DNA from 2 places in the Kosakonia sp. MUSA4 genome. Region 2 is predicted to be linked to the other one. Evidence: predicted binding sites of a transcription regulator. Region 2 holds the regulator's gene; the other holds the start of a gene.

Region 1 (11,665 bases), 1.3 Mb from region 2:
ATGAAGCTGCGTCAGGTGCGCACCGGTAAAGATGTGATTATCTCTGACGCGCTGACCTTTATGGCCGGCGACCGTTCTCACGTTGAAGAAGCGTATCCTGGCGACATTATCGGGCTGCACAACCACGGCACCATTCAGATTGGCGATACCTTTACTCAGGGCGAAATGATGAAGTTCACCGGTATTCCGAACTTCGCCCCGGAACTGTTCCGCCGTATCCGTCTGCGCGATCCGCTGAAGCAGAAACAGCTGCTGAAGGGGCTGGTGCAGCTTTCGGAAGAGGGCGCGGTGCAGGTGTTCCGCCCCATCGCCAACAACGATCTGATCGTGGGCGCAGTCGGTGTGTTGCAGTTTGACGTGGTCGTGTCGCGCCTGAAGAGCGAGTACAACGTAGAAGCGGTGTATGAATCCGTTAACGTGGCGACGGCGCGCTGGGTTGAAAGCAGCGACGTGAAGAAATTCGAAGAGTTTAAGCGTAAGAACGAGATGCAGCTGGCGCTCGATGGCGGCGATAACCTGACCTATATCGCGCCGACAATGGTGAACCTGAACCTGACGCAGGAACGCTATCCGGAAGTGACTTTCCACAAAACTCGCGAGCATTAATCCCCCACGGAGCACGGTATTCGCCGTGCTCCGGCACTTTTCCTGTCTTTTTAGCCCCTTGCGGAATGTTCTTAAAACCCGCCCTTTTTCCCCTCCCTGCTCGTTTTTTAACCTGTGAGCCGGGATTTTTATCGATAGTGTTCTATATTTAACAAAGTGATGACATTTATGGTGGGTAAAAGTCCCGTTCATTGCGTGTTAAATAGTCTTTTATCCACCATATTTCTCACTAAAGGAGATTAATAACTGCCTCAGCCAGATAAGTAGCGGCATTGTATCCGCAACTATCCGACGCTGGATTGGGTGATTTTTCGCCATGGCGGTTAAGCAGCCCGAGTTGCTGCAAGCGGCCCAAATTGTGGGCAAACCAACAGGAACGACATCGATGACTATGACAAAACTGAAGATTTCTAAAACTCTGCTGGCCGTCGTGCTGGGCTCTGTAGTGGCAAGTGGTTCCGCTTTTGCGGCAAACACCACCACCGACAAAGCGCAAAACGCCGCATCCAGCGCGGGGGAAAAAATCGACAGCTCGATGACTAAAGTCGGTGGATTCATGGATGACAGCTCCATCACTGCAAAAGTGAAAGCGGCGCTGGTGGATCATGAAAGCATTAAAAGCACCGATATTTCCGTCAAAACGGACAACAAAGTCGTCACGCTGAGCGGCTTCGTTGAAAGCCAGGCACAGGCCGAACAGGCTGTCTCTGTGGCCAAAGGTGTGGATGGTGTGGCTTCGGTAAGCGACAAGCTGCATGTCCGTGACGGGAAAAACCAGTCAATGAAAGGTTATGCGGGCGACACCGCTACCACCAGTGAAATCAAAGCCAAATTGCTGGCCGATGACATTGTACCGTCTCGTAAGGTGAAAGTTGAAACCACCGACGGCGTCGTGCAGTTGTCCGGTACGGTTGATTCTCAGGCCCAAAGTGAACGCGCCGAAAGTATCGCAAAAGCGATTGAGGGCGTTAAAAGCGTCAAAAACGATCTCAAAGTTAAGTAACAATTCCTGAAAACGTCAGCGCCCGCGTGGACGGGCGCGACGAACACGTGACGGGAAAACATCGCAGATGAGCAACCTGAGCGCTCATCGCAAGCGGTCGACATTAACTATGGTAAAGGAGAGTCTTATGTTTCGTTGGGGCATTATATTTCTGGTTATCGCGTTAATTGCCGCCGCTCTGGGCTTTGGTGGTCTGGCGGGGACGGCAGCAGGTGCAGCGAAAATCGTCTTTATCGTCGGTATCATCCTGTTCCTGGTCAGCCTGTTTATGGGCCGTCGGCGTCCATAGCGTCGTTAGCGCTTAAATTTCGCTTACATTAAAGCCAGTCCTCGTGACTGGCTTTACTATTTCGGCCCGGCAGAAATAGACTGGCTTTACTATTTCGGCCCGGCAGAAATTGCGTTACTTTGACAGATACAACGCAGCCAAAAGGAAAGCAGGGTGGGGCAATATATTCCAATAACGCTGGGCAATATTGCGCCCCTGGCGTTAAAACCGTTTCGTCCGGGCCGTCTCGCGTTGGTGTGCGAAGGCGGAGGTCAGCGTGGAATTTTCACTGCCGGGGTGCTGGACGAGTTTATGCAGGCGGACTTTAACCCCTTCGATCTCTACTTTGGTACCTCTGCGGGCGCGCAAAACCTCTCGGCTTATGTATGCAACCAGCCCGGCTACGCCCGCAAAGTGATCATGCGCTACACCACCACGCGTGACTTTTTTGACCCGGTGCGCTTTGTGCGCGGCGGTAACCTTATCGATCTCGACTGGCTGGTTGATTCGACATCCCGCCAGATGCCGCTGGCGATGGATTTTGCCGCGCGTTCTTTTGATGCCGGGAAAGCGTTCTATATGTGCGCCTGCCGCCAGGATGATTACACCGCGGAATATTTTGCGCCAACCCACCAGACGTGGCTGGATGTGATCCGCGCCTCCAGCGCGATTCCGGGTTTTTACCGTTCGGGGGTGTCGCTCAATGGCGTGAACTATCTCGATGGCGGTGTCAGCGATGCGATCCCGGTTCAGGAAGCGGCTAAACGCGGAGCGAAAACCATCGTCGTGATCCGCACCGTGCCTTCTCAGATGTACTACACGCCGCAGTGGTTTAAACGTATGGAACGTTGGCTGGGCGACAGCAGCTTACAGCCGCTGGTTAATCTGGTGCAGCACCACGAGAAAAGTTACTCGGCGATTCAGCGGTTTATCGAAACGCCGCCGGGAAAACTACGCATACTTGAAATCTATCCGCCGAAACTTTTGCATAGCATGGCGCTGGGCAGCCGGTTACCGGCGCTGCGCGATGATTATAAAATCGGCCGGCTGTGTGGACGTTATTTCCTGGCGACGGTAGGAAAATTGCTGGCGGAAACCCCGCCGCTGATTCGCCATACTCTGGTGCCTGCTCCCCTCACTGTGCCGCCCGCGGTCGTTGCCACGCCCGTTCCTGCCACCCGCGTGGTGCCGCCTGCCGCCGTCGCCAATGATGTGCTGGATGCGCCGCTGGTTAGCGCGGTACAAGCCAACGACTTACCCATTAATAAAGAGGATACGGCGTGAGTTTCCGCTTTATCGATACGCACTGTCATTTTGATTTTCCGCCCTTCACGGGCGATGAAGCTGCCAGTATTGCCCGCGCGGCAGACGCTGGCGTCGGGCGCATTATCGTACCCGCCATCGCCGCGCGCTATTTTGATCGCGTTTGCTCTTTGGCGCACGAGCATTCTGCGCTGTATGCCGCGCTGGGTCTGCATCCGATTGTGATTGAAGAACATACGGCACAAAGCCTTGAACAGCTTGAGCAGGCGCTGGTCGCCAGGCCGGAAAAGGTGGTGGCGATTGGCGAGATTGGCCTGGATCTCTATCGCGATAATCCGCAGTTTGAACGCCAGCAGCAGGTGCTGGATGCGCAGCTAAAACTGGCGAAACGCTTTGATTTGCCGGTGATCCTCCATTCGCGGCGCACGCATGACAAACTGGCGATGCACCTGAAAAAGCAGGCTTTGCCGCGCACCGGCGTGGTTCACGGCTTTTCCGGTAGCCTGCAACAGGCGCAGCGTTTTATCGAACTGGGGTATTACCTTGGCGTCGGCGGAACGATCACTTATCCGCGCGCCAGTAAAACCCGTGATGTCATGGCGCAGTTGCCGCTATCGGCGTTGTTGCTGGAGACCGATGCGCCGGATATGCCGCTGAACGGCTTCCAGGGGCAGCCTAACCGGCCGGAACAGGCAGCGCGGGTTTTTGCCACGCTGTGTGAACTGCGCCCTGAAGCCCCGGATGTGATCGCCCAAACGTTACTGGACAATACGCAGCAGCTTTTCGCTTTACAGATATAGCGCCGGGCGCAGCACGGTGGTGACGCCGCGCTGTTGCAGCGCGTCCGCCAGCGGTTCGATATCTTCTTCGGTTGCGCTGTGCCAGCTTTTTGCCTCGCCGTAAACGCCGTGCGCGTGAAATGCGTTGAGCCGCACCGGAATACGCCCCAGTTCACAGATAAACGCCGCCAGCGCGTCGATATGCAGCAAATAGTCGCTATGTTGCGGGATCACCAGCAAACGCACTTCGGACAGCTTGTTCTGTGCCGCCAGCAGGCGCAGGCTATTTTTCACCGGCGCATTATCCCGCCCAGTGAGGAAGCGGTGGTGTTCGCTGCCCCAGGCTTTAAGATCGATCATTGCCCCGTCACAAACCGGCAGCAACTTATGCCAGCCGGTTTCGCTCAGCATTCCGTTACTGTCGACAAGACAGGTCAGATGGCGCAACTGCGGATCGGCACGCAGCGCCGAAAACAGCGCGTGCAGAAACGGCAGTTGTAACGTGGCCTCGCCGCCGCTGACCGTGATGCCTTCAATGAATAACGCGGCTTTGCGGATCTTCGCCACCACCTCTTCCACAGACATCGACTCTGCCATCGGCGTTGCCTGTTGCGGACACATTTGCAGGCAGGTATCGCACTGCTGGCAGGTTACGGCGTTCCACCGTACTTGCCCGCCGTCAAACGCCAGCGCCTGATGCGGACAACCTGGTACGCAGTCGCCGCAGTGATTGCAGCGGCCGATCGTCCACGGATTGTGGCAGCTCTTACAGCGCAGATTACAGCCCTGTAAAAACAGCGCCAGGCGGCTGCCCGGCCCGTCGACGCAGGAGAAGGGGATCAGGTTACTGACGAAAGCGCATCTGCTGCTCATGGCTTACCACTCGGGGTTGTCGCTCAAGAATATGCGTATTGCGCGCGGCTTCTTCACCCAGCCAGGTGGTGTTGGTGCGCGAACCTTCGGCGCGGAATTTCTCCAGATCTGACAGGCGCACCATATAACCAGTCACGCGCACCAAATCATTGCCCGCGACGTTGGCGGTAAACTCTCGCATCCCGGCGTTAAACGCGCCGCGGCAGAGTTGCACCACGGCCTGCGGGTTGCGTTTGACAGTTTCGTCGAGGGTTAAAATATCGCTGATCCCGGCTTTGTACCAGGCGTGGTGCGGCGCAACGGCCAGCAAATGGGTAATCGGATCGGGTTCATCGCCATAAGGCAGACGCGCGCCTGGCGTGGTACCGATATCGGAACTGATGCCGGATTGCGCATGCAGCAGCGCGCGCTGCTTCCAGCCGTGTTTGACCGGCGTGTTTTCAACAAATGCCGCCAGTTGCTCACTGATGCGGTAGCCGAGAGCATTGGCCTGCTCATCTTTGCCGTAGCGCCCTGCGATGTTCGCTTTATCGCACAGAATATTGACCGCTTCAGCCAGCCCGTAGATGCCGAACATCGGCGCAAAACGATCGGCGGCGATCAGCCCCTCCTGCACAAGGAAACTATGCTCAAAGAAACCGGATTGTTGATACAGGAAGTCGCAGCGCGCATCGATAATGGCCAATTGTTGCTGGCAATAATGTGGCAGCCGCTGGGTAAAGAATTCCTCCAGAGAACGGCTGCTTTCAGCGATGACTTTCAGGTTCAGCCGTACCAGCGTACTGCCGCCGCCGCCCAGAGGCAGCGAGTTGTAACAACTGACAATGCCATAGCCGCCTTTTGTGAAAATATTATCATGCAGAGGTCCATTGGCGATATGCGGCTTGCTGCACGCGCAGATGTTACGGGCAACGTCCAGCAGCAGATCATCCGGCGTAATCTGCGGATCATAAATAAACGTCAGATTCGGCACGACCTGCTTTAATTCAGCATCGGCGCGTAAGATAGCGCGGGTGACTGGTGTGTCATAAGGGCCGATATTGGCGTGGACAAAGGCATCCGGTAAGGTTCTGTCGAGGTAGCGCCAGAAGCGTTTTATTCGAATATCGATTTCTTCTTGTGTTAGAATTCTAACATATGGTTGCAGTAACGCATCCAGTTGCCCAAGGTAAACCGGCATGCCGGTAACGGAGGGAACATGGTGATAAAGAATGGTCAGCAAAGAGAGCGCATCATCCAGATCCTTTGCCCCTTCCAGCTCCAGCCACGCGGATCCGTTGGCCAGAAATTTGGCGTAATCCGGCAGGACGTAGCGCGGTTTGTAGGGCGCGTGCCCTTCAAACATATCGCAAATTGCCCCCTCGTCGAGCGCCTCCCGCGCGGCTTGCGGCAGCGCCGGATAGGGGAGGCTATTTTCCGCCTCCAGCGCGAGAAAATGGTGTTTCTGCTGCGGCGTGAGCGTTGGGCTGGTCACAATTTGCTGGCAGCGTGTCTGTAATCCTGGCGTAACCGGTATCGACATGATCTTCCTCTTTATCCCGTGCGTTCAGGGCGAGGAGTGTAAGACACCGGCGAATAACCCCTTTTGATCCATACGCACCTTAGCGGTAATCACGACCGCTTTTGCGTTTTAAAGTTTGATGAATGTCTCATTATGGTTTTGCAAACGTGCATTAAGTTTTCATTAACTGTGATGGGTGTCGAAGTGTAATCGAGGGTTGATGTTAGAATATTAACAAGCCCGAACAGAAAATCGGCATTACGCCGTCGGAGAGAATATGAGTGATTTAACGGCAAGCAGCCTGCGCGCGTTGCAATTAATGGATCTGACCACCCTGAACGACGATGACACCAACGAGAAAGTCATTGCGCTGTGTCATCAGGCCAAAACCCCGGTGGGGAACACCGCCGCCATTTGTATCTATCCGCGTTTCATCCCGATTGCGCGTAAGACGCTGAACGCGCAGGGAACACCGGATGTGCGTATTGCGACGGTAACCAACTTCCCGCACGGTAACGATGATATCGACATTGCGCTGGCAGAAACCCGTGCGGCGATTGCCTACGGTGCTGATGAAGTTGACGTAGTATTCCCGTACCGCGCGTTGATCGCCGGTAACGAACAGGTTGGTTTTGATCTGGTCAAAGCCTGTAAAGAGGCGTGTGCCGCAGCCAACGTGCTGTTGAAAGTGATTATCGAAACCGGCGAACTGAAAGAAGAAGCGCTGATCCGTAAGGCGTCAGAAATCGCGATTAAAGCGGGCGCCGACTTTATCAAGACTTCAACCGGCAAAGTACCGGTGAATGCCACGCCGGAAAGCGCGCGCATCATGCTGGAAGTGATCCGCGATATGGGCGTTGAGAAAACTGTGGGCTTTAAACCGGCGGGCGGCGTACGCAGCGCAGAAGACGCGCAGCACTATCTGGCGATTGCCGATGAACTGTTTGGTGCAGACTGGGCCGATGCCCGTCACTATCGTTTTGGCGCATCCAGCTTGCTGGCAAGCCTGTTGAAAGCGCTGGGACACGGCGACGGTAAGAGCGCAAGCAGCTACTGATGGCTCCATTTACCCGGCCTGCACCTCTACCCCGCAGGCCGGGTAAGGTATCACCGCCATCCGGCGGTATATGCTGATAACACCATGTTTTGCCGGGTCACTTTGCTTGCCCGGTCGTATCATTCCTCAGGGGGTTACCTTGTTTCTCGCTCAAGAAATTATTCGTAAAAAACGCGATGGTCTCGCACTGAGTGATGAAGAGATCCGTTTCTTTATCAACGGAATTCGCGATAACACCGTTTCTGAAGGCCAGATCGCCGCGCTTGCCATGACCATCTTTTTCCACGACATGACGATGCCAGAACGCGTGTCGTTGACCATGGCAATGCGCGATTCCGGTTCGGTTCTGGACTGGAAACACCTTAATCTCAACGGCCCAATTGTTGATAAACACTCTACTGGCGGCGTCGGGGATGTGACCTCATTGATGCTTGGCCCGATGGTTGCCGCCTGTGGTGGCTATATTCCGATGATTTCCGGGCGCGGGCTGGGGCATACCGGCGGCACGCTCGATAAACTGGAAGCCATTCCCGGCTTCGACATTTTCCCGGACGATAGCCGCTTCCGCGACATTATTAAGGATGTTGGCGTGGCGATTATCGGCCAGACCAATTCACTGGCACCGGCCGATAAACGTTTTTATGCCACCCGCGATATCACCGCGACGGTGGATTCTATTCCGCTGATCACCGCGTCCATCCTGGCGAAAAAACTGGCTGAAGGCCTTGATGCGCTGGTGATGGACGTGAAAGTCGGCAGCGGTGCGTTTATGCCGACTTATGCGCTCTCCGAACAACTGGCGGAGGCGATTGTGGGCGTGGCGAATGGCGCAGGCGTGCGCACGACCGCACTGCTGACCGATATGAATCAGGTGCTGGCTTCCAGCGCGGGCAATGCGGTGGAAGTGCGTGAAGCGGTGCAATTCCTCACCGGCGAATACCGTAACCCGCGCCTGTTTGATGTCACGATGGCGCTGTGCGTGGAGATGCTGATCTCCGGCAAACTGGCGAAAAATGATGCGGAAGCCCGGGCGAAACTGCAAGCGGTGCTGGATAACGGAAAAGCGGCAGAGATCTTTGGCCGCATGGTTGCGGCGCAGAAAGGGCCGACGGATTTCGTCGAGAACTACGCTAACTACCTGCCCACCGCCACGCTGAGCAAAGCCGTTTACGCCGACGACGAAGGCTTTATTACCGCAATGGATACCCGCGCGCTGGGCATGGCGGTGGTGTCGATGGGCGGCGGCCGTCGCCAGGCGACGGACAGTATCGATTACAGCGTTGGCTTTACCGATATGGTGCGTCTGGGCGAGCGCGTGGATGGGCAGCGCCCGTTGGCGGTCATCCACGCGAAGGATGAAGCCAGCTGGCAGGACGCGGCGCAGGCGGTGAAGGCTGCCCTCGTTGTAGACGACATCGCCGCAAAAGAGACACCAACGGTCTATCGCCGCATTACTGAATAACGATATACTGATCTGATCGCTTTTTTACAAAGCACAAGGTACGGAGAACATATGAAACGTGCATTTATTATGGTGCTGGACTCTTTCGGCATCGGCGCGACTGAAGACGCGGAGCGCTTCGGCGACGCGGGTTCCGACACGCTCGGCCACATTGCTGAAGCCTGTGCGAAAGGTGAAGCTGATACCGGGCGTAAAGGGCCGTTGCATCTCCCTAATCTGACCCGTCTGGGGCTGGCGAAAGCCCATGAAGGCGCGACCGGTTTTATCCCGGCCGGGATGGACGGTAATGCAGAAATCACTGGCGCTTACGCGTGGGCGCATGAGCTCTCTTCCGGTAAAGATACGCCGTCAGGCCATTGGGAAATCGCCGGTGTGCCGGTGCTGTTCGATTGGGGCTATTTTAGCGATACCGAAAACAGCTTCCCGCAGGCGCTGCTGGATAAACTGGTAGAACGTGCAAATCTGCCGGGTTATCTCGGCAACTGCCACTCTTCCGGGACGGTGATCCTCGATCAACTGGGCGAAGAGCATATGAAAACCGGTAAGCCGATTTTCTATACCTCTGCGGACTCTGTCTTCCAGATCGCCTGCCATGAAGAGACGTTTGGTCTCGATAAGCTGTATGAACTGTGCGAAATCGCTCGCGAAGAGCTGACCGAAGGGGGTTACAACATTGGTCGCGTGATTGCGCGTCCGTTTGTCGGTGATAAAGCGGGCCACTTCCAGCGCACCGGTAACCGCCACGATCTGGCCGTTGAGCCGCCGTCAGCAACCGTGCTGCAAAAGTTGGTGGAAGAGAAAGACGGCCAGGTGGTTTCGGTGGGCAAAATCGCCGATATCTATGCCAACTGCGGCATCACCAAAAAAGTGAAAGCCACCGGGCTGGATGCGCTGTTTGACGCCACCGTGAAAGAGATGAAAGAAGCGGGCGATAAGACAATTGTCTTTACCAACTTCGTTGATTTTGACTCATCATGGGGCCATCGTCGCGATGTCGCCGGTTATGCGGGCGGGCTGGAGCTGTTTGACCGCCGTCTGCCGGAGCTGATGGCGCTGGTGGGCGAGGACGATATCCTGATCCTTACCGCCGATCATGGCTGCGATCCGACCTGGAAAGGCACCGATCATACCCGTGAGCACATTCCGGTGCTGGTTTACGGCCCGAAAGTGAAACCCGGCTCGCTTGGCCACCGTGAAACGTTCGCGGACATTGGTCAGACGTTGGCGAAATACTTTGGCGTTTCTGATATGGACTATGGCAAAGCCATGTTCTGATGATTTTGGGCGGGAGCTTCCCGCCCTTTCTGTTCTAACGACATAAAGGAATTAACGATGGCTACCCCACATATTAATGCAGAAATGGGCGATTTCGCGGATGTTGTGCTGATGCCGGGCGATCCGCTGCGTGCGAAGCACATTGCCGAAACATTCCTCGAAAATTACCGCGAAGTGAACAACGTGCGCGGCATGCTGGGTTATACCGGTACTTACAAAGGCCGCAAAATCTCGGTAATGGGCCACGGTATGGGCATTCCGTCCTGCTCCATCTATACCAAAGAGCTGATCACCGATTTTGGCGTGAAGAAAATCATTCGCGTCGGTTCCTGCGGTGCGGTGCGTATGGATGTGAAACTGCGTGATATCGTGATTGGTATGGGTGCCTGCACCGATTCCAAAGTAAACCGCATGCGTTTTAAAGATCACGACTTTGCGGCAATTGCTGATTTCGACATGGTGCGTAACGCCGTTGATGCGGCGAAAACGCTGGGCGTTGATGCGCGCGTGGGGAACCTGTTCTCTGCCGATCTGTTCTACTCTCCGGACGGCGAAATGTTCGATGTGATGGAGAAATACGGCATTCTCGGCGTGGAAATGGAAGCGGCGGGTATTTATGGCGTGGCGGCAGAATTCGGTGCGAAAGCGCTGACTATCTGCACCGTTTCCGACCATATCCGCACCCACGAGCAGACCACCTCTGCTGAGCGTCAGACGACGTTTAATGACATGATCAAAATTGCGCTGGAATCTGTCCTGCTGGGCGATAAAGCGTAAGTCTTTGTTGTGCCGGGTGGAGGCAATGCCTTACCCGGCCTGCATTCCCCTGGCCTGATAAACGCAGCGCCATCAGGCATGTGAAGTTAACGCACCGCTTTGACAATCCACGCTGACAACTCGCGCAGCTCCTGTTCCTGATCCGGAAAATCCACCAATAACGCATCGCACTCCTGCGCCAGCATATCCGCCCGGTACAGACAGCCCTGCAAACGCGCCGCCAGCGCTTCGAGCGGCGCAGGGTTCAGGCTGTCGGTAAACACCTGCGTGCGGGTGATATGGCCTTTCTCAACGTCGAAGTGCAGCTCCACGCCGCCCCAGGTAAAGCGCTCATCCAGTAAATGGCTGAAAGCGGGCGCCTGACCAAAGTTCCACTCCCAACTGCTCTGGCGGGCAAAGGTTTCGGCAAAATTGGGCAGATCCGGCGTTTTCTCCGGTGAGATAATTTCGGCTGTAACGCGTTCGCCGTAGTGGCTGAAGAAGGCCTCCGTTATCGCCTGGCAAATCTGCTCGTGGGTGATGCCCGGCAGTAATTCCACCAGGTTGGCGACGCGTCCGCGCACGGAGGTAATGCCTTTCGCTTGCAGTTTTTTCTTGTCCGGATTGAGGTAGTTAGCCAGACGGCTGAGATCGGCATTTAACAGCAGCGTGCCGTGGTGGAAGCCGCGATCGCGGGTTTCACGGTAGGCAGAGCCAGACACTTTGCGATCGCCTTCTGCGGTCTTCACCACCAGATCGTTACGCCCGGAGGCTTCTGCCGTTACGCCGAGCGCATTCAGCGCCGCGAGCACAATACCCGTA
Region 2 (11,665 bases):
TTTGAAAGGGACTGCCCCTGCGTCACGATCATTTCAACGCCCGGCAAGTAGCGATCCAAAAACCGCCGTCCGGGCACTTCATCCCGCTCGTCCGTCTTCATGCACACCACAATCTGCTGCGCCGAATGAATGATTTGAGCAAGCTCGATCAGTAGCGGTCCTGGCAGATTGCTGATTTGTTCCAGACGAGATATCCGCTGCGTCAGCGCTTTATCCGAATCAGCCAGTTTTTCTTTCTCTCTTTCCGCTTCGGCAAACATTGCCAACCGGTCCTGTTGCCGGCGGGCGTTAACTTTCAGCGCCAGCTCGTACAGGAGGTATCCGGCAAATAACAAGGCAAACAGCGTCAGGTAAACAGGATGTGCGGTGTATTCATAGATCGAGCCATACTTCAACGCGGCCGAGAACCATAAAAACAGATACCAGATGTGGATTTTACCCAGTTTGCTCCACCCGCTTCTGTAGATGTGCACCAACAGCGCCATTGTTCCTGCCCAAAATGGCAGCGCTACCGCATCGCCCACAAAAAGCCAGCAAAAGCCCGCCAGCATCCCGACACTCAGCGCGATACGATCGAAGAACAACGTGCGGCAGAGCAAAATAAAACAAAACCAGTCCACCGCAGCGAAGCTCGTTTCTATCCCGCCCGCTTCACTACCCAGCCCTGTATTAGCCTGCGTGGCGTACGGAGCAAAATAAGTGGCATACATCGCTCCAATAAAAAACATAAGTAGCTGGAGAGCGACCCGATTCAAACGCTTGCTATAAATAGTATCCAGCCGCATTCCTGCTTTATCGAACATCGTCTTTCTCCCGCCTTACTGCTGACGCACCGCGCCGTTGGCAATAGACGCCAGGCGGCTACGCAGATCGTTTTCCATCGTGACCAACTCTTTTTCCACCTCGGCTCTGCGCTGGCGCGCATCGGTAGCGATCTTCACGGAGTCTTCAATGGTGCTGAGCAACCGCGTCTGCACCTCACGCAGGGTTTCGATATCCACTACCGAACGCTCCACTTCACGCGCTGTTTCCAGCGTTCCGGTTTGCAGCATTTCCGCATTGCGGCGCAGTAAGTCGTTGGTCGTATCGGCCACGTCTTTTTGCAGCTTTGCCGCCTGACGCTGAGTCTGTAGTGACATCGACAGCGCAATCTGGCTCTTCCAGACAGGAATAGTGGAAAGAATGCTGCTCTGGATCTTTTCCGCCAGGGACTGGCTGTTACTTTGCATCAGGCGGATTTGCGGCGCGGACTGCATCGCAATGGTGCGCGACAGCATCAAATCATGCAGACGACGCTCAAAGCGCTGAATACCCTCCAGTAGATCCCGAAGGCGCTGTGCGTTCATCGGATCGGTTGTCGCCTGCGCCTGCAAAACGGGTAGTTCGTTCTGTTTGATCTGCTCCAGCTTTTGCTTGCCGGCAATGATATGCAGCGTAATTTGCTGAAAAACGTCGCGGTTACGATCAAAGAGGATCTCCAGAACCGAGATATTACGCAGCAGATCGACCATCGCTTCATTCAGCTTTTCGGTGATGGTATCGACCTGCTTCGCCAGCGTCTGGTACTCCAGCATGGTGCGCTCGATCCGGTTAAACAGCGATCCCAACAGCGGTAGTGAAGCGAGGAAACCTGGTTTTTGCTCGAAGGCGCTGATATCCACCTGCTTGATTTTCATCAGTAGATCGGTCAGCTGCGCGCCAATCACGCCAGCGTCTTTTGCCCGGACTTCCTGCATCAGCGATTCAGAAAACTGCGAGATGCTGTTCATGGTTTTGGCGCCAAAGGCCAGCGAGAACACCGGATCGTTAATATTAATTTCTGCAACGATATTCTGGATTTGCGTTTGCTCGGCTGGGGTTAAATTTTCACTGCCGGGTAAGTCGTTAATTGCCTGATTGAGTTGCTGTGGCGCCGCAAGGTCAAGCGAGGTATTTTCCGTCATCCAATGAGTCCTCAATGAGTGAAAAGCGGACAGCAGTAATGGAATAAAATTGCTGATTTATTAAATCGTTATAAGGCTGTCCGTAGAGCGTAATACGGTACAACAGCAGCAAAGTATTAAACAGCTTAAATATTCGCAAGTATAATAAGCGTCAGTTTCTTGAGATGATTTAACACGATGGCAGATATTACACCTGCAAATCTTCTTGAAAATCAGGAAGATTCGCACAACTTTCATCCGATGCCGGGTGCGCGGAATCCGCATCTACAAACGATGCTGCCTCGCATTCTACGCCGCCGCTTACAGTTTGATCCCTGGTGGCAGCGCCTGGAGCTGCCGGACGGCGACTTCGTCGATCTCGCCTGGAGCGAAGAGCCCGGGCAGGCAAAACACAAACCGCGTCTGGTCGTGTTTCACGGCCTGGAAGGTAGCCTGCACAGCCCGTATGCGCATGGTCTGATCCATGCAGCAAAAGAGCGCGGCTGGCTGGGCGTGGTGATGCATTTTCGCGGCTGTAGCGGCATTCCCAACCGCCTGAACCGCATCTACCACTCCGGCGAAACCGAAGATGGCACCTGGTTTTTACGCTGGCTGCCAGAAACCTTCGGCCCGGCGCCGACCGCGGCGGTAGGCTATTCGCTGGGCGGCAATATGCTCGGCTGCCTGTTAGCCAGAGCCGATGATTCTCTTCCCGTTGATGCAGCCGTGATCGTCTCTGCGCCATTGATGCTGGAAGCGTGCAGCTATCATATGGAAAAAGGGTTTTCCCGCTTTTATCAGCGTTACCTGCTGAATTTGCTGAAAGCGAACGCCGCACGCAAATTAAGAGCCTACCCCGGCTCGCTGCCAACGACGCTGCCTGCGCTGCGGAAAGTGCGGCGTATCCGCGAGTTTGACGATCTGATCACCGCCAAGATCCACGGCTTTGCTGATGCGCTGGATTACTATCGCCGCTGTAGCGCCATGCCGCAGTTGCCGTTGATCCGTAAACCGACGCTGATCATTCACGCCAAAGACGATCCGTTTATGGATCATAACGTTATTCCGGATGCCGGCCATTTACCGCCGAATATTGAGTACCAACTGACAGAACACGGCGGTCATGTCGGTTTTGTCGGCGGTACGCTGCGCCGACCAGAAATGTGGCTGGAAAAGCGCATTCCGGACTGGCTTTCCCCCTGGCTGAGAACATCATGATTATTCCCTGGCAAGAGATTGACGCCGACACGCTGAACAATCTGATTGAGAGCTTTGTCTTGCGCGAAGGCACCGATTATGGTGAACATGAACGTTCGCTAGAACAAAAGGTCGCTGACGTTAAACGTCAACTGCAACGCGGTGAAGCTGTACTGGTGTGGTCGGAACTGCACGAGACGGTAAACATTATGCCGCGGGGGCAGTTTCACGATTAACCGGGTAGATGGCGGCTGACTATACTGCAAACACAGTTTTATTCAGGGAGTTGCTATGTCTGCCAAACATCCGGTCATCGCCGTTACTGGCTCCAGCGGCGCGGGAACCACCACCACCAGCGTCGCCTTCCGTAAAATCTTCGCCCAGCTCAATATGCACGCCGCAGAAGTGGAAGGAGACAGCTTCCATCGCTTTACCCGTCCGGAAATGGATATGGCGATCCGCAAAGCCCGCGATCTTGGGCGGCATATCAGTTACTTTGGCCCGGATGCCAATGACTTCAGCCTGCTTGAACAAACCTTTAGCGAATATGGCCAGAGCGGAACCGGGCAAACGCGTAAATATCTGCATACCTACGATGAAGCGGTGCCGTGGAATCAGGTGCCGGGCACGTTTACGCCCTGGCAACCGCTGCCGGAACCCACCGACGTGCTGTTTTATGAAGGGCTGCACGGCGGCGTAGTGACCCCGCAAAATGACGTGGCGCGCCATGTTGATTTACTGGTTGGCGTGGTGCCGATCGTCAACCTGGAGTGGATCCAGAAACTGATTCGCGATACCAGCGAACGCGGACACTCCCGTGAAGCGGTGATGGATTCGGTGGTTCGTTCGATGGAAGATTACATCAACTTTATCACCCCGCAGTTTTCCCGTACGCACATCAACTTTCAGCGCGTGCCGACGGTCGATACGTCTAACCCTTTCGCCGCAAAAGGCATTCCGTCGCTGGATGAAAGCTTTGTGGTCATTCACTTCCAGAATTTGCAAGGCATTGATTACCCGTGGCTGTTGGCGATGCTGCAAGGTTCGTTTATTTCCCATATGGATACACTGGTGGTACCGGGCGGCAAGATGGGGCTGGCGATGGAATTGATTATGACGCCGCTGGTGCAACGGCTGATGGAAGGGAAAAAGATTAAGTAGCCCGGCAAGCCGATTGCCGGGCCAGGGCATCAGGCTTCGATAACTTCGTAGGAGTGGGTGATCTTCACGGCCTTCTCCAGCATCAACGCTACAGAGCAATATTTTTCCGCCGACAGATCCACCGCGCGGGAAACTGCCGCGTCTTTCAGCGCTTTGCCGGTGACGATAAAGTGCAGATTGATGTGCGTAAACAGACGCGGCGCTTCTTCACGGCGCTCGGAAGTCAGCTTCACTTCGCAGTCGGTCACGTCGTGGCGCCCTTTCTGCAGGATGGAAACGACGTCAATTGCGCTGCAACCGCCCGCCGCCATCAGCACCATCTCCATCGGGCTTGGCGCTTTATCCCCGGAATTACCGTCCATCAGAATTTGGTGGCCAGATGCGGACTCACCCAGGAAGGTCAACCCTTCAACCCATTTCACACGTGCCTGCATTTTATTCACTCCGGAGTAGTAATTTTCTCCACAGATTACGCGTACATAACAAAACTCGCAACGGAAGGCGACCTGCGTCATGCTGAAGCGAGACACCAGGAGACAGGCGTGAAAACCTATGCTAAAACAATCTGGATGCTACAAAGATAAATGGATGTTACGCATGTATGCATGACATCGTAGATTAGAGGCCGCAGATAACCCTGACGGCCCACTTCTCAGGACATGAGAAGCTTTGATTGCAACCCCGGAAGCAGGCTGAAACCTACATCCCCGCTTTCGGAGCCAGCTTATAACAGAGGATAACCGCGCATGGTGCTTGGCAAACCGCAAACAGACCCGACTCTCGAATGGTTCTTGTCTCATTGCCACATTCATAAGTACCCGTCGAAGAGCACGCTGATTCACCAGGGTGAAAAAGCGGAAACGCTGTATTACATCGTTAAAGGCTCAGTGGCAGTGCTAATCAAGGATGAGGAAGGTAAAGAGATGATTCTCTCTTACCTTAATCAGGGTGATTTTATCGGTGAACTGGGCTTGTTCGAAGAAGGTCAGGAGCGCAGTGCCTGGGTACGCGCCAAGACCGCTTGTGAAGTCGCCGAAATTTCCTACAAAAAATTCCGTCAGCTTATCCAGGTGAACCCGGATATTCTGATGCGCCTCTCCTCGCAGATGGCGCGTCGCCTTCAGGTGACCTCGGAGAAAGTCGGCAACCTGGCGTTCCTGGACGTAACGGGCCGTATCGCGCAGACGCTGCTGAATCTGGCAAAACAGCCGGACGCAATGACTCACCCGGACGGCATGCAGATTAAAATTACTCGCCAGGAGATTGGCCAAATCGTTGGTTGCTCCCGTGAGACTGTCGGCCGCATCCTGAAAATGCTGGAAGATCAGAACCTGATCTCCGCCCACGGTAAAACCATCGTGGTATACGGAACACGTTAATCCGTAAAACGGCGCATCGTTTATCCGGCGCGCCGTTTTTCTCTCCTCATGTGGCGCAGGCTGATTTATCACCCCGAAATCAACTACGCACTGCGACAAACGCTGGTGTTATGTCTGCCTGTGGCGATTGGCCTGATAGTCGGCCATCTGCAACAGGGCCTGCTTTTCTCACTCGTTCCCGCTTGCTGCAATATTGCCGGTCTCGACACGCCGCATAAGCGTTTCTTTAAGCGCCTGATTATTGGCGGCTGTCTGTTTGCGGGTAGCAGCCTGGCGGTGCAATTGTTGCTGGCGGAAGATCTTCCGCTGCCGCTGATCTTTACCATGCTGACCCTGCTACTGGGCGTCACGGCTGAGATCAGCGCATTGCACGGGCGCTTACTGCCCGCCTCGCTGATTGCCGCCATCTTCACGCTCAGCCTCGCCGGGAATATGCCGGTGTGGGAGCCGCTGCTGATTTACGCGCTGGGCACACTATGGTACGGGCTGTTTAACTGGTTCTGGTTCTGGATGTGGCGGGAACAACCACTGCGCGAATCGTTAAGCCTGCTCTACCGGCAACTGGCTGATTATTGCGAAGCCAAATACAGCCTGCTGACGCAGCATGCCGATCCGGAAAAAGCCCTGCCGCCGCTGCTTGCACGCCAGCAAAAAGCGGTGGATATGATAAGCCAGTGCTACCAACAATTGCATATGCTGGCGGCCAATCAGCATAACGACTACAAACGCCTGCTGCGCGTTTTCCAGGTCGCGCTGGATTTGCAGGAGCATATTTCCGTCAGCCTGCACCAGCCGGAAGAAGTACAAAAACTGGTTGAACAAACCCACGCCGAGCAGGTTATCCGCTGGAATGCGCAGACCGTCGCCGCCCGTTTACGCGTGCTGGCGGACGACATTCTCTACCATCGTTATCCGACGCGTTTCACTATGGAAAAGCAAATCGGCGCGCTGGAAAAAATCGCCCGCCAGCACCCGGATAATCCGGTAGGCCAGTTCTGCGCCTGGCACTTTAGCCGCATCGCCCGCGTACTGCGTACGCAGCGGCCTCTGTACATCCGCGATCTGATGGCGGAGAAGCAGCGTCGATTGCCATTGCTCCCGGCGCTGAAAAGCTATTTATCCCTGAAATCCGCCGCGCTGCGTAATGCGGCGCGCATCAGCGTAATGCTCAGTATTGCCAGCCTGATGGGCAGCGCCCTGCATCTGCCGAAGCCCTACTGGATCATGATGACGATTATGTTTGTCACGCAAAATGGTTATGGCGCGACACGCGTGCGCATTGTCCACCGGGCGGCAGGAACCCTTGCCGGGCTGGTGATCGCCGGGATCACGTTGCACTTTCATGTTCCGCTCGGTTTTACGCTGACAGCCATGTTATTGATTACGCTGGTCAGTTATCTGATTATCCGCAAAAGTTACGGCTGGGCGATGGTCGGCTTTACCATTACCGCGGTGTACTCATTGCAACTGCTGACCTTAAACGGCGAAGAATTTATTGTCGCGCGGCTAATCGATACCTTAATTGGCTGCCTGATCGCCTTTGGTGGTATGGTCTGGTTGTGGCCGCAATGGCAAAGCGGTCTGCTGCGCCAGAATGCCCACGACGCGCTGGAAACAGACCAGCAGGCAATTCGCCTGATCCTCAGCGATGACCCGCAGCCCACGCCGCTCGCCTGGCAGCGTATGCGCGTCAACCAGGCACATAATGCACTGTTTAACTCGCTCAATCAGGCAATGCAGGAACCCGGCTTTAACACCCGTTATCTGGAAGATATGAAGCTGTGGGTCACGCACAGCCAATTTATTGTCGAACATATCAATGCGATGACCACGCTGGCGCGTGAGCATACGATGCTGACGCCGGAGCTGGCGCAGCGCTATTTGCAGTCCTGCGAGATTGCGCTGCAACGTTGTCAGCAGCGGCTGGAGTATGACGGGCCGGGAGAGTCCGGTGATGTGAATATTCTGGAAGCGCCGGAAACGTTGACCCACGGGCCAATGAGCACGCTCGAACAGCATCTACAACGGGTTATCGGGCATCTGAACACCATGCACACCATTTCGTCAGTGGCATGGCGTCAGCGCCCGCATCACGGCATCTGGCTAAACCGACACCTTAACCATTAACCACTTTCTCTACCGCGCTGGCAAAGCGGCGCATCCCTTCATCGATATCCTGCTCGTCAATAACCAGCGACGGCGCAAAGCGCATTACGTCCGGACCGGCATTCAGCACCATTACGCCCGCATCTGCGGCAGCATAGAGAAAATCACGTGCGCGGCCTTTGAATGGCGCAGTTAATTCAGCGCCAACCAATAGCCCCATGCCGCGAATTTCGCTGAAGAGTTGATATTTTTCGCCGATCTGCTGCAAATGCTTAACGAAAAGCTGGCGTTTAGCATTCACACCGTTGAGCACTTCCGGCGTGTTGATAATGTCAAAAGCCGTTCCCGCTACCGCGCAGGCCAGCGGGTTGCCGCCATAGGTGGAACCGTGCGAACCGGCGTGGAACACGCTGGCGATCTCATTGGTCGTCAGCATCGCGCTGATCGGGAAACCGCCCCCCAGCGCTTTTGCACTGGTCAGGATGTCCGGCGTCACACCATAGTGCATATAAGCAAACAGATCGCCGCTACGGCCCATGCCGCACTGCACTTCATCAAACACCAGCAATGCTTTGTGCTGATCGCACAGTTCTCGCAGACCTTGCAAAAACTCCGGCGTTGCCGCCGTAACACCGCCTTCCCCCTGGATCGGCTCGACCACCACCGCGCAGGTATGATCGTCCATCACCGCTTTCACCGCGTGCAGATCGTTGAACGGCACATGAATGATGTCGGCCGGTTTCGGGCCAAAGCCGTCGGAATATTTCGGCTGACCACCAACCGTGACGGTAAACAGCGAACGACCGTGGAAGGCATTGTGGAAGGCAATAATTTTGGTTTTATACGGACTGTGGCGAGTAGATGCATAAAAACGCGCCAGCTTAAAGGCGGTTTCGTTCGCTTCCGTGCCGGAGTTCATAAACACCACGCGCTCGGCAAAAGTCGCGTCAATCAGTTTACGCGCCAGACGCAGAGCCGGTTCGTTGGTGAACACATTGCTGATATGCCACAGCGTTTCACCCTGCGTTTTCAACGTTTCTACCAGCGCGGGATGGCAGTGTCCTAACGCAGTTACCGCAATTCCACCTGCAAAATCAACATACTCTTTACCCTGCTGATCCCACACACGACTGCCTTTTCCCTTCACCGGGATAAACTCGGCCGGTGCGTAAATTGGCAGAATCACTTCATCGAAGTTTGCACGCGTTACCGCGTCTTGCTGAGTTGCCATGTCTTGCCCATCCAGTTTTTTGTTGCATTGATTATGAAAATATAATCACAAAATATGCATAAAAAATCACTGCATGGCAACCAGAAATCATCGTTTGAGGAAGTTTTCCAGTAATTGATGGCCCTGCTCGCTAAGAATGCTTTCCGGGTGAAACTGTACGCCTTCCAGATCCCACTGCCGATGGCGAATCCCCATTATTTCCCCGCTTTCCGTACGCGCAGTGACTTCAAAGCAGGCGGGCAGCGTAGGCGGGTCAATCACCAAAGAATGGTAACGGGTGACGGTTAACGGATTATTAAGCCCGGTAAACACACCGCGGTTGTTATGGGTAATGGGCGATGTTTTGCCGTGCATCACTTTTGCCGCACGGACAATCGTCGCGCCAAAGACCTGGGCAATCGCCTGATGACCAAGACAGACGCCCAGCACAGGGAGTTTGCCTGCATAATGACGAATGACTTCCAGCGAAATACCGGACTCATCCGGCGTACAGGGGCCAGGCGAGATAACGATTTTTTGCGGTGCCAGCGCGGCAATATCCTCAAGCGACAGCTCATCGTTACGCCTCACCTCCACCCTTGCGCCCAGTTCGCAAAAGTATTGATACAGGTTCCAGGTGAAGGAGTCGTAATTGTCGATAAGCAGGATCATAGCGGCCTCGGTAAAATAAACCGCGCTAGTTTACTCGCTTTCGACAGCTTCGCTTACCACTTTACGGAAGATGGCGCATAGCGGATCTAAATCTCCCATCGCTCCGGCCTGGTTCGCCGCGCTCCAGCGTTCAGGGACGATACCGCGCCAGTCCAGAACATAACCGGCGTGCAGCGCAAGCTGTTCAAAAAAAATGCGCTGTGCAATGCCATTGCCGAGGCGGAAGGGATGCAGCACATTGATCTCACAGTAGTAGTGCGCAAGCCGTTCAATAAACGTATCCGCAGACAGGCCGCACAGCCACTCCTCCTCTTCCAGTTGCTGCATCAGCGCGTTGCCCTCTTTTTCGATGTATTCGAAATGGCAAAAACGCGTATCGCCCTCGTAAATATCCACTTCCCGGAACTTTCCGGCCCAGTCGAACACATCCTGATAAAGGTGATGATGAATAGCGCACAGATGCGGAAGCCCGCGCGCCAGCGGCCCCAGTTCGAGCGTCGCTGCGCGTAATGCCGTCAGCTCGTAAACGGCTTGCTCCAGACGCTGCGCCTGGTGAATACCCAGCAAGTTGCGCATCACATTCAGGCCTGGATAGAGGTAAGGATCGCGACCATCGCCAAATTTATCGCTCATAGTGCCTCCGGAGTTCTGCAAGTCGGATGTTGGCTTCTTCGGCGGTGAGCGTCACCAGCGCGCTGTCAACGCCTTCCAGTCGTCGGCTGGCCTGGAAGTTAACATTACGCTGCCGCTCCCAGAGACGGGATTTTTGCCTGTCGGTGAGTTTTTTCGGCATAGCGCCTCCCTGTTTGCACATGTAGTTGCCCAAATTATAAGCAGCAATTTAACGTTACGCAGGGAAGCGAGCTAAGCACGGGCGAAAAACCCGTGCGAAAGGCGTGTTACGGCAGCACTTTTGCGGAAAGGATAACAACCGGTTTTGACGGGACATTCTGGTACGGGCCAACATCGTGCGTGGGCACCTGAGAAATTTTATCCGCCACATCCATCCCTTTTACAACTTTACCGAATACCGCATAGCCGAAATCACGCTGGCCGTGGTCGAGGAAAGCGTTATCCGCAACGTTGATGAAGAACTGGCTGGTGGCGCTGTCTTTATCCGCAGTACGCGCCATCGCAATGGTGCCGCGCGTGTTACGCAGGCCGTTGTCAGCTTCGTTTTTGATCGGCGGGTTAGGCTGTTTTTGCTGCATCTGCTCGTTGAAACCACCGCCCTGCACCATGAACCCCGGGATCACACGATGAAACGTCGTGTTGTTGTAGAAACCGTTGTTAACGTAATCAAGGAAGTTTTTCACCGACACAGGGGCTTTCTGGTTGTTCAGCTCCAGTTCGATATTACCTGCGGAGGTGGTGAGCAGAACATGCGGGTCGCCTTTTGCCGCCATCGCAACAGGGGAAAGAGCAGAAAGGGCAAACACAGCCACAACAGCCGCCAGAGTCGATTTAACCATAGGGTTTCCTTAACGAAGTGCAGTAAAGAAAGCGAGTGGCTTGATTCTAAAGAGCCGTCAGCCAGCAGGCCAGCCTTTTACTTAATTTTACGTATTTGGAAACATATGTAACATCAGACCGCTCACAACCGCAAGAATACGGCCTGACGCCGCAGGTTATCGTGCGTGATAACGGCTGAACTGCACCTCTTCACCGCCGCTGTCCATCTTCACCCAACTTTGCGCAGGCTGCGTACTGGCAATCACTCGCCCCTGGCGAATAGACCATCTCACCGGTGCCTGGCAACGCACAGCATCAAACCCGTTTTCCACCGGCAAAATAATCATATTGGCCGGGTTGCCGGGGACGATACCGTACTGCGTCAGACCGAAAGTTCTGGCGCTGTTATGGGTGATTAAACGCAGCCCCTGATCAATTTGCTGATAGCCCATCAACTGGCAGACATGCAGCCCCATATGCAGCACCTGCAACATATTGCCCGTACCGAGCGGATACCAGGGATCAAACACATCATCATGACCAAAGCAGACGTTGATATCAGCGGC

Evidence for each region. Region 2 encodes CRP, which controls carbon source genes, mostly activating them, when cyclic AMP is high. Its sites were predicted from a motif close to ATGTGANNNNNNTCACAT; they were not measured.
Region 1: the regulator CRP is predicted to act here: its motif matches at 6,428-6,445, upstream of deoC (deoxyribose-phosphate aldolase).

The regions. Positions count from the first base shown of each region.
Region 1 covers NZ_CP025697.1:526,418-538,082, forward strand. Annotated here, with positions in the region: gene prfC (peptide chain release factor 3) at 1-606, shown strand, start outside; gene osmY (molecular chaperone OsmY) at 992-1,609, shown strand; gene C0557_RS02520 (DUF1328 domain-containing protein) at 1,737-1,898, shown strand; gene C0557_RS02525 (patatin family protein) at 2,052-3,161, shown strand; gene C0557_RS02530 (metal-dependent hydrolase) at 3,158-3,940, shown strand; gene C0557_RS02535 (YjjW family glycine radical enzyme activase) at 3,929-4,792, opposite strand; gene C0557_RS02540 (YjjI family glycine radical enzyme) at 4,764-6,314, opposite strand; gene deoC (deoxyribose-phosphate aldolase) at 6,571-7,350, shown strand; gene deoA (thymidine phosphorylase) at 7,490-8,812, shown strand; gene deoB (phosphopentomutase) at 8,864-10,087, shown strand; gene deoD (purine-nucleoside phosphorylase) at 10,145-10,864, shown strand; gene lplA (lipoate--protein ligase A) at 10,951-11,665, opposite strand, start outside.
Region 2 covers NZ_CP025697.1:4,994,988-5,006,652, forward strand. Annotated here, with positions in the region: gene C0557_RS23860 (5-bromo-4-chloroindolyl phosphate hydrolysis family protein) at 1-803, opposite strand, end outside; gene C0557_RS23865 (toxic anion resistance protein) at 819-1,943, opposite strand; gene C0557_RS23870 (hydrolase) at 2,121-3,140, shown strand; gene C0557_RS23875 (YheU family protein) at 3,137-3,355, shown strand; gene C0557_RS23880 (phosphoribulokinase) at 3,411-4,280, shown strand; gene C0557_RS23885 (OsmC family protein) at 4,310-4,714, opposite strand; gene crp (cAMP-activated global transcriptional regulator CRP) at 5,027-5,659, shown strand; gene C0557_RS23895 (YccS/YhfK family putative transporter) at 5,708-7,786, shown strand; gene C0557_RS23900 (aspartate aminotransferase family protein) at 7,776-8,996, opposite strand; gene pabA (aminodeoxychorismate synthase component 2) at 9,084-9,647, opposite strand; gene C0557_RS23910 (putative adenosine monophosphate-protein transferase Fic) at 9,678-10,280, opposite strand; gene C0557_RS23915 (YhfG family protein) at 10,270-10,440, opposite strand; gene ppiA (peptidylprolyl isomerase A) at 10,547-11,119, opposite strand; gene C0557_RS23925 (cytosine deaminase) at 11,276-11,665, opposite strand, start outside.